Regions from separate parts of the Micromonospora sp. Utrum1 genome, predicted to be linked through region 1. Evidence: riboswitches for the same ligand, from Rfam matches in the RefSeq annotation. Region 1 holds a riboswitch; the other holds the start of a gene.

Evidence for each region. A riboswitch is a leader RNA that binds a small molecule or an ion and turns the genes downstream of it on or off. The one in region 1 is predicted to bind thiamine pyrophosphate.
Region 2: another riboswitch for thiamine pyrophosphate. It lies ahead of AC0OLQ_RS28925 (ECF transporter S component); the one in region 1 lies ahead of AC0OLQ_RS32230 (thiamine phosphate synthase).

The regions. Positions count from the first base shown of each region.
Region 1 covers NZ_CM170071.1:6,863,931-6,870,628, forward strand. The annotation lists gene AC0OLQ_RS32215 (thiazole synthase) at 1-78, opposite strand, end outside; gene thiS (sulfur carrier protein ThiS) at 75-275, opposite strand; gene thiO (glycine oxidase ThiO) at 266-1,354, opposite strand; gene AC0OLQ_RS32230 (thiamine phosphate synthase) at 1,348-1,974, opposite strand; TPP riboswitch at 1,969-2,079, opposite strand; gene AC0OLQ_RS32235 (aldo/keto reductase) at 2,292-3,254, opposite strand; gene AC0OLQ_RS32240 (nucleotidyltransferase domain-containing protein) at 3,280-4,077, opposite strand; gene AC0OLQ_RS32245 (ABC-F family ATP-binding cassette domain-containing protein) at 4,074-5,753, opposite strand; gene AC0OLQ_RS32250 (class I SAM-dependent methyltransferase) at 5,795-6,400, opposite strand; gene AC0OLQ_RS32255 (hypothetical protein) at 6,527-6,698, shown strand, end outside.
Region 2 covers NZ_CM170071.1:6,170,422-6,177,119, reverse strand. The annotation lists gene AC0OLQ_RS28935 (energy-coupling factor transporter transmembrane component T family protein) at 1-198, opposite strand, end outside; gene AC0OLQ_RS28930 (ABC transporter ATP-binding protein) at 195-1,628, opposite strand; gene AC0OLQ_RS28925 (ECF transporter S component) at 1,743-2,321, opposite strand; TPP riboswitch at 2,396-2,502, opposite strand; gene AC0OLQ_RS28920 (alpha/beta fold hydrolase) at 2,580-3,404, shown strand; gene AC0OLQ_RS28915 (AAC(3) family N-acetyltransferase) at 3,401-4,207, shown strand; gene AC0OLQ_RS28910 (sugar isomerase domain-containing protein) at 4,204-4,953, shown strand; gene AC0OLQ_RS28905 (DUF6328 family protein) at 5,103-5,606, shown strand; gene AC0OLQ_RS28900 (acyl-CoA dehydrogenase family protein) at 5,725-6,698, shown strand, end outside.

The DNA of each region.
Region 1 (6,698 bases):
GTTGGCCGCGCCACCGGTGCCGAGGATGAGCCGGGAGCCGAAGCCGACCCCACCGATCTCGAAGGACATCCGGCTCACCCGCCCTGGGCGGCGCTGAGCACCTCGACCCGGTCGCCGTTGCGCAGCACGGTCGACGACCAGCCGCCGCGCGGCACCACCTCGCCGTTCACCGCGACCGCCAGGCCGCGCTCCTGCGCGGTGACCGCGCGGACCACGTCGGCGACGGTCGCACCGCCGGGCAGGTCCCGGCCCGCTCCGTTGACGATCAGTTCCACCTGGGCTCCTTCCCGAACCGGTCCGGGGTGAAGGGGGCGAGCAGCGGGTCCGGCTCGCCGGTGACGATCAGCTCGGTGACCAGGTCGGCGGTGACCGGGGTGAGCACGATGCCGTGCCGGTGGTGCCCGGTGGCCACGAGCACGCCGGGCCGGCCGGGCAGCGGCCCGATGATCGGCGCGTTGTCCGGCGTGCCGGGGCGCAGCCCGGCGGTCGCCTCGACCAGGTCGTACTCGGCCAGCTCCGGGACCAGGTCGACGGCGGCGCGGAGCAGCCGGAGCACCCCGCCGGCGGTGGCCTCGGTGTCGGCGCGCTCCTCGACGGTCGCCCCGACCACCACCTCCCCGCTGTCCCGGGGCACCAGATAGATCGACTCGCCGTCGGCGTACCCCCGGATCACGTGCCGGAAGTCCGGCGCGCCGCGACCGGGCGCGCGGAGCCGGAGCACCTGGCCCTTGACCGGCCGGACCGGCAGCCCGGTCAGCGCGGCGGCGCCGCAGCCGGCCGCGACCACGGTGACCCCGGCGTCCACCTCGGACAGCGCGCCGACCCGGGCCGGGCGCAGCACCGCGCCGGCCCGCTCGGCCGCCGCCCGCAGCGCGACGACCAGCCGGCGCGGGTCGACCTGGTGGTCGCCGGGGGCGACCGCGCCGCCGCGCACCCGCGGGGCGAGCGCCGGCTCGCGGTCACGCAGCTCGGAGGGGCGCAGCGGCGTGATCGGCAGCCCCAACCCCTGCTGGTACGACCAGAGCCGCCGCGCCTCGGCCAGGTCGTCGGCGGTGAGCCCGACCACCAGGGTCCCGTCGGCGCGATACCCGACCTCCGCTCCGGCCGCCTCGGCCAGGTCGACGGCGAAGCGGGGCCAGCGGGCGGCGGAGTCGGCGAGCAGCCCGGTCAGCTCGTGCTCGCCGAAGTACGCCTCGGCGACCGGGGAGAGCATCCCGGCGGCGACGTGCGAGGCCCCGGTCCCCGGGGCGGGGTCGTGCACCACCACGCGCAGCCCACGCGACGCGCACCGCCACGCGATCGCCAGCCCGACCGGTCCCGCCCCCACGATGGCGACGTCCGGTCGGGTCAGCACGTCAGGGCCTCGATCAGCGCGGCGGTCGTGCGTGCCGGATCGGGACTGGCCGAGATCGCCCCCACCACCGCCACCCCGTACGCCCCGGCCGCCCGCAGCGCCGGCACCGACGCGGCGGTCACCCCGCCGATGGCGATCACCGGCACGTCCACCGCGCCGGTGACCGCGCGTACCCCGGCGGGGCCGATCGGGTCGGGCAGGCCGGCCTTGGTGGTGGTGGCGTGGCAGGGGCCCACGCCCAGGTAGCTGGCCCCGGCGGCGACCGCGGCGGCGGCACCGCCCGGCTCCCGCGCGGTCGCGCCGAGCACGGCGTCGGCGCCGAGCACCCGGCGGGCGGCCGCCACCGGCAGGTCCTCCGCGCCGACGTGGCCGCCCGCGGCGTCCACCGCCAGCGCGACGTGCAGCCGGTCGTTGACCAGGCAGGTCGCCCCGTACGGCCGGCACAGCCCGACAACCAGGCGGGCCAGCTCGTACGCCTCCCGGTCGGTGGCCTCGTCCTCCACCCGGACCTGGACGACCAGCTCGGCGCGGGCCACCGGCAGGGCGGCACGCAGCACGGCGAGCGGGTCGCGCCCCGGCCGGGTGTCGGTGATCAGATGCAGTCGTCCCAGGGACGGCACGGCAACTCTCCTCCCTGCGCCGGCATTACCCGGATCAGGTTCGACGGTCGGGGGCTTCCAGCCCCCCTCTCAGCCCGGTGGCACCGGGCTCCCGTGGGTCACTTGCGGGCCTACCGTACGACGTGCGTCCGGATCCGCCAAGGGGCGGGTGGGGAATTTCCCACGGACCGTCCGGGGTGGAGGACGGGACAGCGGGTGATCCCCCCGTCACGTCATGCTGTCCTGATGCCCTCGCCCGCGTGGGGAGAGGGCGGGGCCGGACAGCAGGCTGCCCCGGCAGCCGGGAAGGGTGCCGGGGCAGCGGAGGCGCGGGTGGGTCAGAGGAGGGCGTCGAGGGCGTCCAGGTCCTCGTCGGTGGGCTGCCAGGTGCCCGCCTCGGCGTTGGCGCGTACCTGCTCGGGGGTGGTGGCACCGGCGATCACCGAGGTCACCGCCGGCCGGGCGGCGAGCCCGCCGATGGCCACCTGGAGCATGCTGATTCCGCGCTCGGCCGCGTACGCCTCGATGGCCTCGATGGTGTCCCAGTCGGCGGCGGCCAGGCGCTCGGCGTACCGGCCGCCGCCGGAGAGCCGGCTGCCGGCGGGCGGGGCCTCGTTGCGCTTGTACTTGCCGGTGAGCAGGCCGTTCGCCAGGGGGAAGAACGGCAGCATGCCCAGGCCGAACCGCTCGCACGCGGGGATCACCTCGGCCTCCACGCTCCGCTGCAGCAGCGAGTAGTGGTTCTGCGCGGAGATGAAGCGGGTGCGGCCCTGCGAGGAGGCTGTCCAGTCGGCGTCGGCGATCTGCCAGCCGGCGAAGTTCGAGTTGCCGAGGTAGCGCACCTTGCCGGCGGTCACCAGGTCGTCCAGCGCGGCGAGGGTCTCATCGATCGGGGTGCCCGGGTCGGGCTCGTGCATCTGGTACAGGTCGATGTGGTCGGTGCCGAGGCGGCGCAGCGACGCCTCGACCGCCCGGGCGATGTAGCGGCGGGCCCCCCGGGCACCGTGGTCCGGCCCGTTCAGCCCGTGCATGTCCATGCCGAACTTGGTGGCGACCACCACGTCGTCCCGGTGGCCCTTGAGCGCCTGCCCGAGCAGTTCCTCGGAGCCGCCCTGCGGCTCACCGTAGATGTCGGCGGTGTCGAAGAAGTTGATCCCGGCGTCGAGCGCGGCGTCCACCACCGCGCGGGTGCCGTCGAGGTCGAGCTTGCGGCCGAAGTTGTTGCAGCCGATGCCGACGACGGACACCACGAGCCCGGAGTCGCCCAACCGGCGGTAGGTCATCTCAGTCACGAGATCCACCCTATGCCGCTGACCGCCGGCCCACTCAGCCGAGCGCCTCGGCCACCAGCTGCCGGGCGTCGGCCAGGGTCCGCGCCAACTCCTCCGGCGTACGCCCCACCGCGCCGAGCAGCGCCTGCGCCCGCCGCGCGAAGTCGGGTGGCACGCCCGGCAGGCGCCCGGCCGAGGCGATCATGCCCTTCTCGTTGACCAGCCAGCGCCCGGCCCGGCCGTGCAGTGCCTGGACCAGCACCCCGACCACACGGAACAGGCAGCCGGCCACGTACCCGGCGTCGCCGGCGGCCGCGCCCTTGGCCGCCCCGTCGAGCAGGAAGCCCGCCTCCCAGCCGCCGGCCACCAGGGCCTCCCCCAGCGCCGGCGGGTACGCCTGCGCCCGCGCCCGCAGCGCGGTCAGCTCCCCGGTCGGGTCGCCGAGCACCCGGCCCAGCGCCACCTCACCGGCGTACGCGTGGGAGTAGAACCCGAGCGGGTGCCCGGCCTGCGTCCCGACGGTGTAGCGGCCGGCCCGGCACTCCGCCCAGACCGCGTGCACCCGGTCCAGGTCGCGGTAGATCCAGTCCACCGGCACCCCGCCGACGCGCAGCCAGCCGCCGCCGTCCACCCAGGGTCCCCAGCCGCCCGGCGCGGTGAGCGCCACCTCGCCGTCGGCGACCGAGCCGGCCAGCGTTCGCAGGGCGGCCACGTCCAGCGGACCCCGGTAGTAGAGGCCCAGGTCCCAGTCGGAGTCCGGCCGGTGCTCGCCCCGGGCCCGGCTGCCGCCGAGCGCCACCGCGACCACGCCCTCGACCGCGCAGAGTCGGTCGACCAGCGCGGCGTCGATCACCGCACGTCCCAGACCGGCTCCGGGGTCTCCACCACCTCGCCGTCACCGCGGAACAGCACGAACCGGTCGAAGGATCGGGTGAACCACCGGTCGTGGGTGACCGCCACCACCGTCCCGGCGAACGCGGCCAGCCCCGCTTCGAGGGCCTCGGCGGAGGCCAGGTCGAGGTTGTCGGTGGGCTCGTCGAGCAGCAGCAGGGTCGCCCCGGACAGCTCCAGCAGCAGCACCAGGAAGCGCGCCTGCTGGCCGCCGGAGAGGGTGCCGAAGCGCTGGTCGCCCTGCGCGGCCAGCTCGTACCGGGACAGCGCCGCCATGGCCGCGTGCCGGTCCATGCCGGCCCGGTGGTCGTCGCCCCGCCACAGGATGTCGACCAGCGTCTTCGCCATCAGCTCCGGCCGGTCGTGGGTCTGCGAGAAGTGGCCGGGGCGGACCCGGGCGCCGAGGCGTACCTGGCCGTCGTGCGCGACGGGGGCGAGGGCCGCCGCGCCGTCGACCGGGGTGTTGGCCGGGTCCGGGTCGGTGCCGCCGCGGGCGAGCAGGCGCAGGAAGTGCGACTTCCCGGTCCCGTTCGCGCCGAGCACCGCGACCCGGTCGCCGTACCAGAGTTCCAGGTCGAAGGGATAGGTCAAGCCGTCCAGTTCGAGGGCCTCGGCGATCACCGCGCGCTTGCCGGTCCGCCCGCCGGTCAGCCGCATCCGGATGTCCTGGTCCTTCGGGGGTACGGGCGGCGGCCCGGCCTCCTCGAACTTGCGCAGCCGGGTCTGCGCGGCCTGGTAGCGGGAGGCCAGCCCGTCGTTGTACGCGGCCTTCTGCTTGTACATGAGCATCAGCTCGCGCAGCTTCTGGTGTTCCTCGTCCCAGCGGCGGCGCAGCTCGTCGAGGCGGGCGTGCCGGGCCACCCGGGCCTCGTGCCAGCTGGCGAAGCCGCCCGGGTGCACCCAGGCGCTGCCGCCCTCCACGGCGACCACCCGGTCGGCGGTCTGGGCCAGCAGCTCCCGGTCGTGCGAGACGTAGAGCACCGACTTGCCGGATTCGCGCAGCCGGGCCTCCAGCCAGCGCTTGCCGGGCACGTCGAGGAAGTTGTCCGGCTCGTCGAGGAGGAGCACCTCGTCCGGGCCGCGGAGCAGCAGTTCCAGCGCGAACCGCTTCTGCTGGCCGCCGGAGAGGGTCCGCACCGGGCGGTCCCGGGCGGCGTCCCAGGGCAGGTCGAGGACGATGGTGGCGACGGTGTCGAAGAGCACCTCGGCGTCGTACCCGCCGACCTCGCCCCAGGCGGCCAGCGCGTCGGCGTACGCGAGCTGGGCCTTGCCGGCGGCGCTGCTGTACTTGCCGCGGACCTCGGCCGCCCGCATGGCCGCCTCGGTCTCGGCGAGACGGTGGCCGGCGTCGCGCAGCGCCGGCGGGGCGAGCGACAGCGCCATGTCGGCGAGGGTCGACTCGTCCCCGATCATGCCGATGAACTGGCGCATCACGCCGAGCCCACCGGCGCGGGCGACGGCGCCGGTCTTCACCGGCAGGTCGCCGGCGACCATGCGCAGCAGCGTGGTCTTGCCGGCGCCGTTGGGGCCGACGAGCGCCACCTTGGCGCCCTCACCGACCCGGAACGACACCTCGGCGAAGAGCTCCCGGCCGTCCGGGAGAATGTGCCCGACCCCTGCCACGTCCACGTATCCCACGCGGGCATCCTGCCCGAGGGGCGGGCACGGGCGACACCCGATTACCGGGTGACCCGGAGCACCCGGTAGCCCTTCTGGCTGGCGTGCCGCTCGACCTGCCAGCCCTGCTCGACCAGCCAGCGGTGCAGCGAGTCCCCGCCGAGGTGCCGCGCGACGACCAGCCAGGCCACCCCGTCCGGGGTGAGCCGGGGCAGCCAGCGCAGCAGCAGGTCGTGCAGTTCCCCCTTGCCGATGTGGATCGGCGGGTTGGACCAGATCTGGGCGAAGGAGACGTCGGCCGGTACGCCGTCCGGCGCGACGACCCGGACCCGCTCGGCGGCCCCGACCCGGGCGGCGTTGGCGGCGGTGAGTTCGCGGGCGCGCTGGTTGACGTCGACCGCCCAGACGGGGGCGGCCGGCGCGGTGGTGGCCAGTACGCAGGTGATCGGGCCGAAGCCGCAGCCGATGTCGAGCAGGGCACCGCTGACGTCGCCGGCCGGCAGCTCGGCCTTGCGCAGTAGCACCGCCGTGCCGGGGTCGAGCCGGTCGGCGGAGAAGACCCCGGTGGCCGAGGTGAGGGTGTAGTCGCGCCCGGCGACGGAGAACTCGACCTCGCGCGGCCGCGCGGCCGTCGTGGGCTCAGGGGTGAAGTAGTGGTCGCCGGTCACGACGGGCATTGTCGCACCGCCCGGGAACGGCGCCCGCGACGGTGCGGCGCGCAGGCCGCGACGCCACTCCGCCAGATTTTCCCGATATTACCCCCGAAAGGGACAATAGCCCCTACTCTAGCCAACATGGTGTATCGGTACGAGTCCGATGAGGACGCCTTCCTGGAGTACCCGAGGCCCGGGTCGGACCCGTCCGTGCCCGGCGCTGCGGCGGCCCCGCCGGCGGGTCCCTCGCCGTCCCGCTTCCCCACCCCGTCGCTGCCTCCGCCGGTCCGGCCCACCCGACCGGCCCACGACG
Region 2 (6,698 bases), 690 kb from region 1:
CCGCCGGGCCAGCAGCCGGTAGCGGATGCCGAACAGCGGTAGCACGGCCAACTCGACCGCGATGGCGATCGCCGGGGCGACCGGGTCCAGGGTGGCGATCAGGATGACCGAGAAGAGCAACGCGGCGGCCAGCTTCGCCACCGGGTTGCGCCGGGCCAGCGGCGCGCCGGCCGCCGCGACGGGTTCGACGCCGATCACGGCCGACCTCCGGGCGTCCGCCGCTCCAGGGTGACGGTCCGGTCTGCGAGCGCGGCCACGAAGTCGGGATCGTGGGTGACCGCGACGACGCCGTGGCCGGCGTCGCGCAGCTCGGCGAAGAGGTCGATCAGCTCCCGCCAGGTCCGCCGGTCCTGGCCGAAGGTGGGCTCGTCGCAGATCAGCAGGCGGGGCGCGGTGGCCAGGGCGGTCGCCACGCTCAGCCGCCGCGCCTCGCCGCCGGAGAGGGTGTACGGGTTGGCCCCGGCCAGTCGGTCCAGTCGCAGCCGCGCCAGCAGGGCGTCCACGGTCGCCGTCACGGCCGGCTCGGGCTGGCCGGTGCGGCGGGGGCCGAGCGCCAGCTCGTCGCGGACGGTGCCGGTGACGAACTGGTGCTCCGGGTCCTGGAAGACCGAGCCGATCCGCCGGGCCAGGGCGGGCGCCCGCCAGCGGTGCGGGGGAGTGCGGGCGTCCCCACCGGCCAGCGCCTCGGTGGCGGTGGCCGTACCGGTGCCGGGGCGGAGCAGCCCGCCGAGCAGCAGGGCCAGGGTGGACTTCCCGGCGCCGTTGGGGCCGAGGACGGCGAGGGCTTCGCCGGCGCGTACCCGAAGGTCGGTGGGGGCCAGCCGGGGCGGCAGGCCGAGCCGGTCGGCGGCGAGCAGCACCTCGCCGGGCGGCGTGCTGGCATGCCGCGGGGGCACGGTGTGGCCGGGCACCCAGACCCCGGCGTCGGCCAGCGCGTCGCCGTGCGCGGCGAAGACCGCGTCGGGCCGCCCGTCGGCCCGCACGCCGCCGCCGGGCTCCAGCACGACCACCCGGTCGATCAGCGGCAGCGCCTCGGCGACCCGGTGCTCGACCAGGATCAGCGTGGTGTCGGCGTCGACGGCGTCCGCGACGGCCCGCCGGACCAGAGTGGCGCCGGCCGGGTCGAGGTTGGCGGTGGGCTCGTCGAGCAGCAGCAGCCCCGGCCGCAGGGCGAGCGCCCCGGCCAGGGCGAGCCGCTGCTGTTCACCCCCGGAGAGCGCGGCCGTGGGCCGGTCCCGGTGGTACGGAAAGCCGACGCGTCGCAGTGCCTCGTCCACCCGGGGCCAGATCTCGTCGGCCGGCACCCCCCGGTTCTCCAACCCGAACGCCACGTCGTCGCCGCAGCGGGCCATCACCAGCTGGCTCTCCGGGTCCTGGAAGACGACGCCGACCCGTTCCCGGGCCTTGCGCGGGTCGAGCCCGTCGATCTCGACGATGCCCTCCTGCTCGCCCGAGTCCTCCGGCAGCAGACCGGCCAGCGCGGCGAGCAACGTGCTCTTGCCCGCCCCCGACGCCCCGAGCAGCAGCACCCGCTCGCCAACCTCGATGCGCAGGTCCACCCCGCGCACGGCCCAGCCCTTGCGCCCGGCGTGCCGCCACCCGAACCCCCGCAGGCTCACGGCCCCCACCACACCACCTCCCTCCGGCCCTCCGGCCCCAGCTTGGTTGATCAAGAAGTTTGCGTCTGGAGAACCGCCTCGGCCGACGCAAACTCCTTGATCAACGCGGTCGACGGGGGGCGGTCAGACGGCGGCGCGTTCGCGGCCGGCGGGGAAGCGGTCGAGGACGCCCGTGTTGGCCAGGGATCGGGTGAGGGCGACGCTGCCCAGGCCGGCCACCACCAGCGAGCTGGCGGCGGTCAGCAGGATGTAGGGGAGGCGGAAGCTGCCCCACGCGGTGCCCGGGTACCAGACGAAGACGTCGTAGATCGCCGCCGCGAGACCGGCCAGCGTCGCGGCGAGCAGCGCCACGGGCAGCCGGTAGTTGCGGTACGCGAAGAGCGCGAAAGCCAGCTCGGCGGCGGCCGCCTCCAGCGGGCCCTGCACGACGATCGTCCAGCCCCAGCTCGTGCCCAGCGCCACCGAGACCAGTGCGGCCAGGGTGAGGGTGAAGAGCGCCGCGCCCGGCTTCCGGACGACCAGGGCGCCCAGCACGGCCGGCACCAGCCAGACGCCGTACAGGACGGCGCGGCCGGGCAGCGGGATGGCGTCGGCCGGCCCGTTCCAGAGCAGGCCCCAGGCCCAGAAGATGATGCCGAAGGCCACCGCGAGCACGGAGGCCACGACGATGTCGATGGTGCGCCACCGGTTGGTGCTGTCCATGGTTGCTCCCAGTTCTGTGAGGCGAACCAGGAGAAGACGCACGCCGCGCCCGGTGGTCACCGGACGGCGGCGCGGCTGGAGGTCGACCGAACTCCCTGCGCTGGCATTACCCAGATCAGGTTCGAGGGTCTGCGGGCACCGGCCCGCACTCTCAGCGCTGTGCGCTCCCCTGTCGGATGTGAAGTTGTCTCGTCGCAGACGCTAGCACCGACCCCGGCCCCGGGCCCAGCAGGGCGATCGCCCGTTAGGGTGGCGATCATGCGGGTCGAGGCGCGAGGTCTGACGTTCGAGGTACGCACCGGCGGCCCCGAGGGCGGCAAACCCGTCCTGCTGCTGCACGGCTTCCCGCAGCACGCCGGCGAGTGGGACGAGGTGATCCCCGCGCTGCACGACGCCGGGCTGCGCACGTACGCGCTCGACCAGCGCGGCTACTCGCCCGGCGCGCGGCCGGCGGACGTCGGGGCGTACCGGATCCCGGAGCTGGTGGCCGACGCGGCCGGCGTGCTCGACGCGCTCGGGGTGACCACCGCCCACGTGGTCGGCCACGACTGGGGCGCGATCGTGGCGTGGGGCCTCGCGGCGGCGCACCCGGAGCGGGTCCGCACGCTGACCGCCGTCTCGGTGCCGCACCCGGCGGCCATGGGGCACGCCCTCGCCACCGATCCGCGCCAGAAGGCCCGCTCCTCCTACATCGCCCTGTTCCGCAAGCCCGGCAAGGCGGAGAAGGTGCTGCTGGCGTTCCGCGCCGCGACCCTGCGCCGCATGCTCGCCGGGGTGGGCGACGCCGCCCGCGTGGCCCGCTACGCCGACCCGATGCGCGAGCCGGGCGCGCTGACCGCGGCCCTGAACTGGTACCGGGCGATGACCGGAACGGACATGAAGGCCGTCGGGCCGGTGGGCGTGCCGACCACGTTCGTCTGGAGCGACAAGGACGTGGCGATCGGGCGGACCGCCGCCGACGCGTGCGCCGCCCACGTCACCGGCGACTACCGTTTCGTGGTGCTGCCCGACGTCACCCACTGGATCCCGGACGAGGCGCCCGGCCCGCTGGCCGCGGCGATCCTCGCCCGCGTCGGCCGATGACCCCCACCCCGGCCAGGCCGCACACCCGCGCGTCACTCGCCGCCCAGCTCCGCGACCTCGGGGTACGCCCCGGCGGCACCGTGCTGGTGCACACCTCCCTGCGCCCGCTGGGCTTCCTCTGCGGCGGCCCCGAGGCGATGCTGCTCGCCCTGCGCGACGCGCTCGGCCCGGACGGCACGGTGGTGGTGCCCACCCACACGCCGGACAACAGCGACCCGGCGGAGTGGAACAACCCGCCCGTGCCGCCGGACTGGTGGCCGGTGATCCGCGACGAGCTGCCCGGCTTCGACCCGGCGGTCACCCCGAGCCGGTTCATGGGCGCGCTGGCCGAGCTGGTGCGCACCTGGCCGGGGGCGCTCCGCAGCGACCACCCGTACGTCTCGTTCGCCGCCCTCGGGCCAGCCGCCGCGCGGATCGTCGCCGGCCACGCGCGGGCCGACATGCTGGGCGAGGGTTCGCCGCTGGCCCGCCTCTACGAGTGCGACGCCGACGTGCTGCTGCTCGGCGTCGACCACGGCAGCAACACCTCGCTGCACCTGGCCGAGTACCGGCAGCCCGCGCCGCCCCGGCAGCGCTGCGGCGCGGCGGTGCTGACCGCCGACGGCGGCCGGGAGTGGGTGTGGTGGGACGACGTGCGCCTGGACGAGGAGTGTTTCGCCCGCCTCGGCGCCGACCTGGAGGCCACGGGCGCGGTGCGGCTCGGGCCGGTCGGCGACGGGACGGGCCGGTTGATGAGGCAGCGGGCGGCGGTCGACTTCGCGGTCGAGTGGCTGGCCCGACCCCGACGGACGGAGGAAGCATGACGGTGAGCGCCGAGGCGTACCTGGCGGTGGTGACCGAGACGATCGGCCGGGTCGCGGCCGACCAGCGGGAGAACGTGGGCCGGGCGGCGGACCTGATCGCCACGTCGCTGCGCGCCGACGGGGTGGTGCACGCGTTCGGCACCGGCCACTCGGAGGCGCTCGCCATGGAGATCGCCGGCCGGGCCGGCGGGCTGGTCCCGACCAACCGGATCGCTCTGCGCGACCTCGTCCTGCACGGCGGCGAGCCGGCCGACGTGCTCGGCCCGAAGCTGGAACGGGAGCCGGCCGTGGCGCACCGCCTCTACGAGCTGGCCCCGGTCCGGCCGCAGGACGTCTTCGTGCTCGCCTCCAACTCCGGGGTGAACGGGGCGATGGTCGAGTTCGCCGCCGTCGTCAAGGAGCGCGGGCACGGGCTGGTGGCGATCACCTCGGCGCAGCACTCGGCCCGGATGACCTCGCGCCACCCGTCCGGCCGCAAGCTCGCCGACTTCGCCGACGTGGTGCTCGACAACGGCGCCCCGTACGGCGACGCCACCCTGCCCCTGCCCGGCGGCGGCGGGGTCGGCGCGGTCTCCTCGATCACCGCCGCGCTGCTGGCCCAGCAGATCGTCGCCGAGGTGGTCGCCCGGCTGCTGGCGGCGGGGGAGCGGCCCCCGGTCTACCTGTCCGCCAACATCACCGGCGGCGACGAGCACAACGCCGAGCTGGAGGCCCGGTACGCCGGCCGCATCCGCCGTGGCGCGTGAGCGCGAGGAGTGAGCCGGGTCTGCGAGCCCCGCAGTCGCGAACGGAGGGCAGCACAGTGAACCGGTTTCACGCTCGCGTGGGCGGGGCACAGGCTGTGCTGCCGCTGGGAGGCCCCCACCGGCAGTACCGTCTTCCCTGGAGGTAGCGCGTGTCCAAGGAAACCGAGAAGCAGCGCTGGCAGCGCAACTTCGCCGACCTGCTCCAGGAGCTGCGGGTCGCGCAGACCGGGGTGCAGATCCTCTTCGCCTTCCTGCTCACGCTGCCGTTCAGCAACGGTTTCACCCGGACCACCGGCTTCCAGAAGGATGTCTACATCGTCGCGCTGCTCTCCGCCGCGGCCGCCACCGCGATGATCATCTCGCCGGTCGCCTTCCACCGGGCGCTGTTCCGCCAGGGCCGCAAGCCGGAGCTGGTCCGCTTCGCGCACCGGATGGCCACCGGCGGCCTCGGCTTCATGCTGATCTCGATGGTCAGCGCGGTCCTGCTGATCACCGACTTCGTGCTGAGCCGCCCGATCGCCTTCCTGCTCAGCGCGCTCACCGGGGTCTGGTTCCTGGTCTTCTGGGTGATCCTGCCGTTCGCCCGGCGCAACTGGGGCGACGACGACATCGACGACGAGGACGACGATCCACGGACGCCGGCCGGCGACTGACCGCTCGGGTCCCGCCAAATCGGACGTGCGCGCGAGGCTACCCCTGGGTAACACCCGGGGGTAGCGTCGTTTTCGTCGCACGTCGACGCAGCCGGACCGAGGTCTCCAGGAGGCAGCCGTGACCACGACACAGAACAGCCGACCCGACCCCGCCGGCCACGGCGGCCCGACCGGGCGGGTGGCGCCGATCGACGACCCCAGGCCGCCGGCCGGCACGCCCGCCGCGGTCGACACCGCCGGCGGCGCCGGGCCGCTGCCCAGCGAGGCCGGCCAGGTCTCCGAGAAGGAGGCCCGGCAGGTCGCCGAGGCGGCCCGCGAGTCGGCCTGGGACAGGCCCAGCTTCGGCAAGGAACTCTTCCTCGGCCGCTTCCAGCTCGACCTGATCAACCCCTGGCCGCGCACCGACCCGGCGGAGGTGGCCCGGGCCGAGGAGTTCCTCGGCGCGTTCGGGGCGTACCTGGACTCCGAGGTGGACGGTGCGGCCATCGAGCGCGACGCGCGCATCCCCGACGAGGTGTTCCAGGGGCTGGCCCGGCTCGGCGCCTTCGGCATGAAGATCGACCGGAAGTACGGCGGCCTCGGGCTGAGCAACCTGCACTACTGCCGGGCGCTGATGCGGGCCGGCTCGGTGAACCCGTCGATCGGCGCGCTGCTCTCGGCGCACCAGTCGATCGGCGTGCCGCAGCCGCTCAAGATATTCGGCACGCCCGAGCAGAAGCAGCGCTTCCTGCCCCGGCTGGCCGCCGGCGAGGTCTCCGCCTTCCTGCTCACCGAGCCGGACGTCGGTTCCGACCCGGCCCGGCTGGCCACCACCGCCGAGCCGACCGAGGACGGCACCGGCTACCGCCTCAACGGCGTGAAGCTCTGGGCCACCAACGGCACGGTCGCCACCCTGCTGGTGGTGATGGCCCGGGTACCGGCCGCGGAGGGGCGGCGCGGCGGCATCACCGCCTTCGTGGTGGAGGGCGACAGCGAGGGCATCACCGTCGAGCGGCGCAACGCCTTCATCGGGCTGCGCGGCCTGGAGAACAGCGTCACCCGCTTCCACGACGTCTTCGTGCCGAAGGAGAACGTGATCGGCGGCGAGGGCAA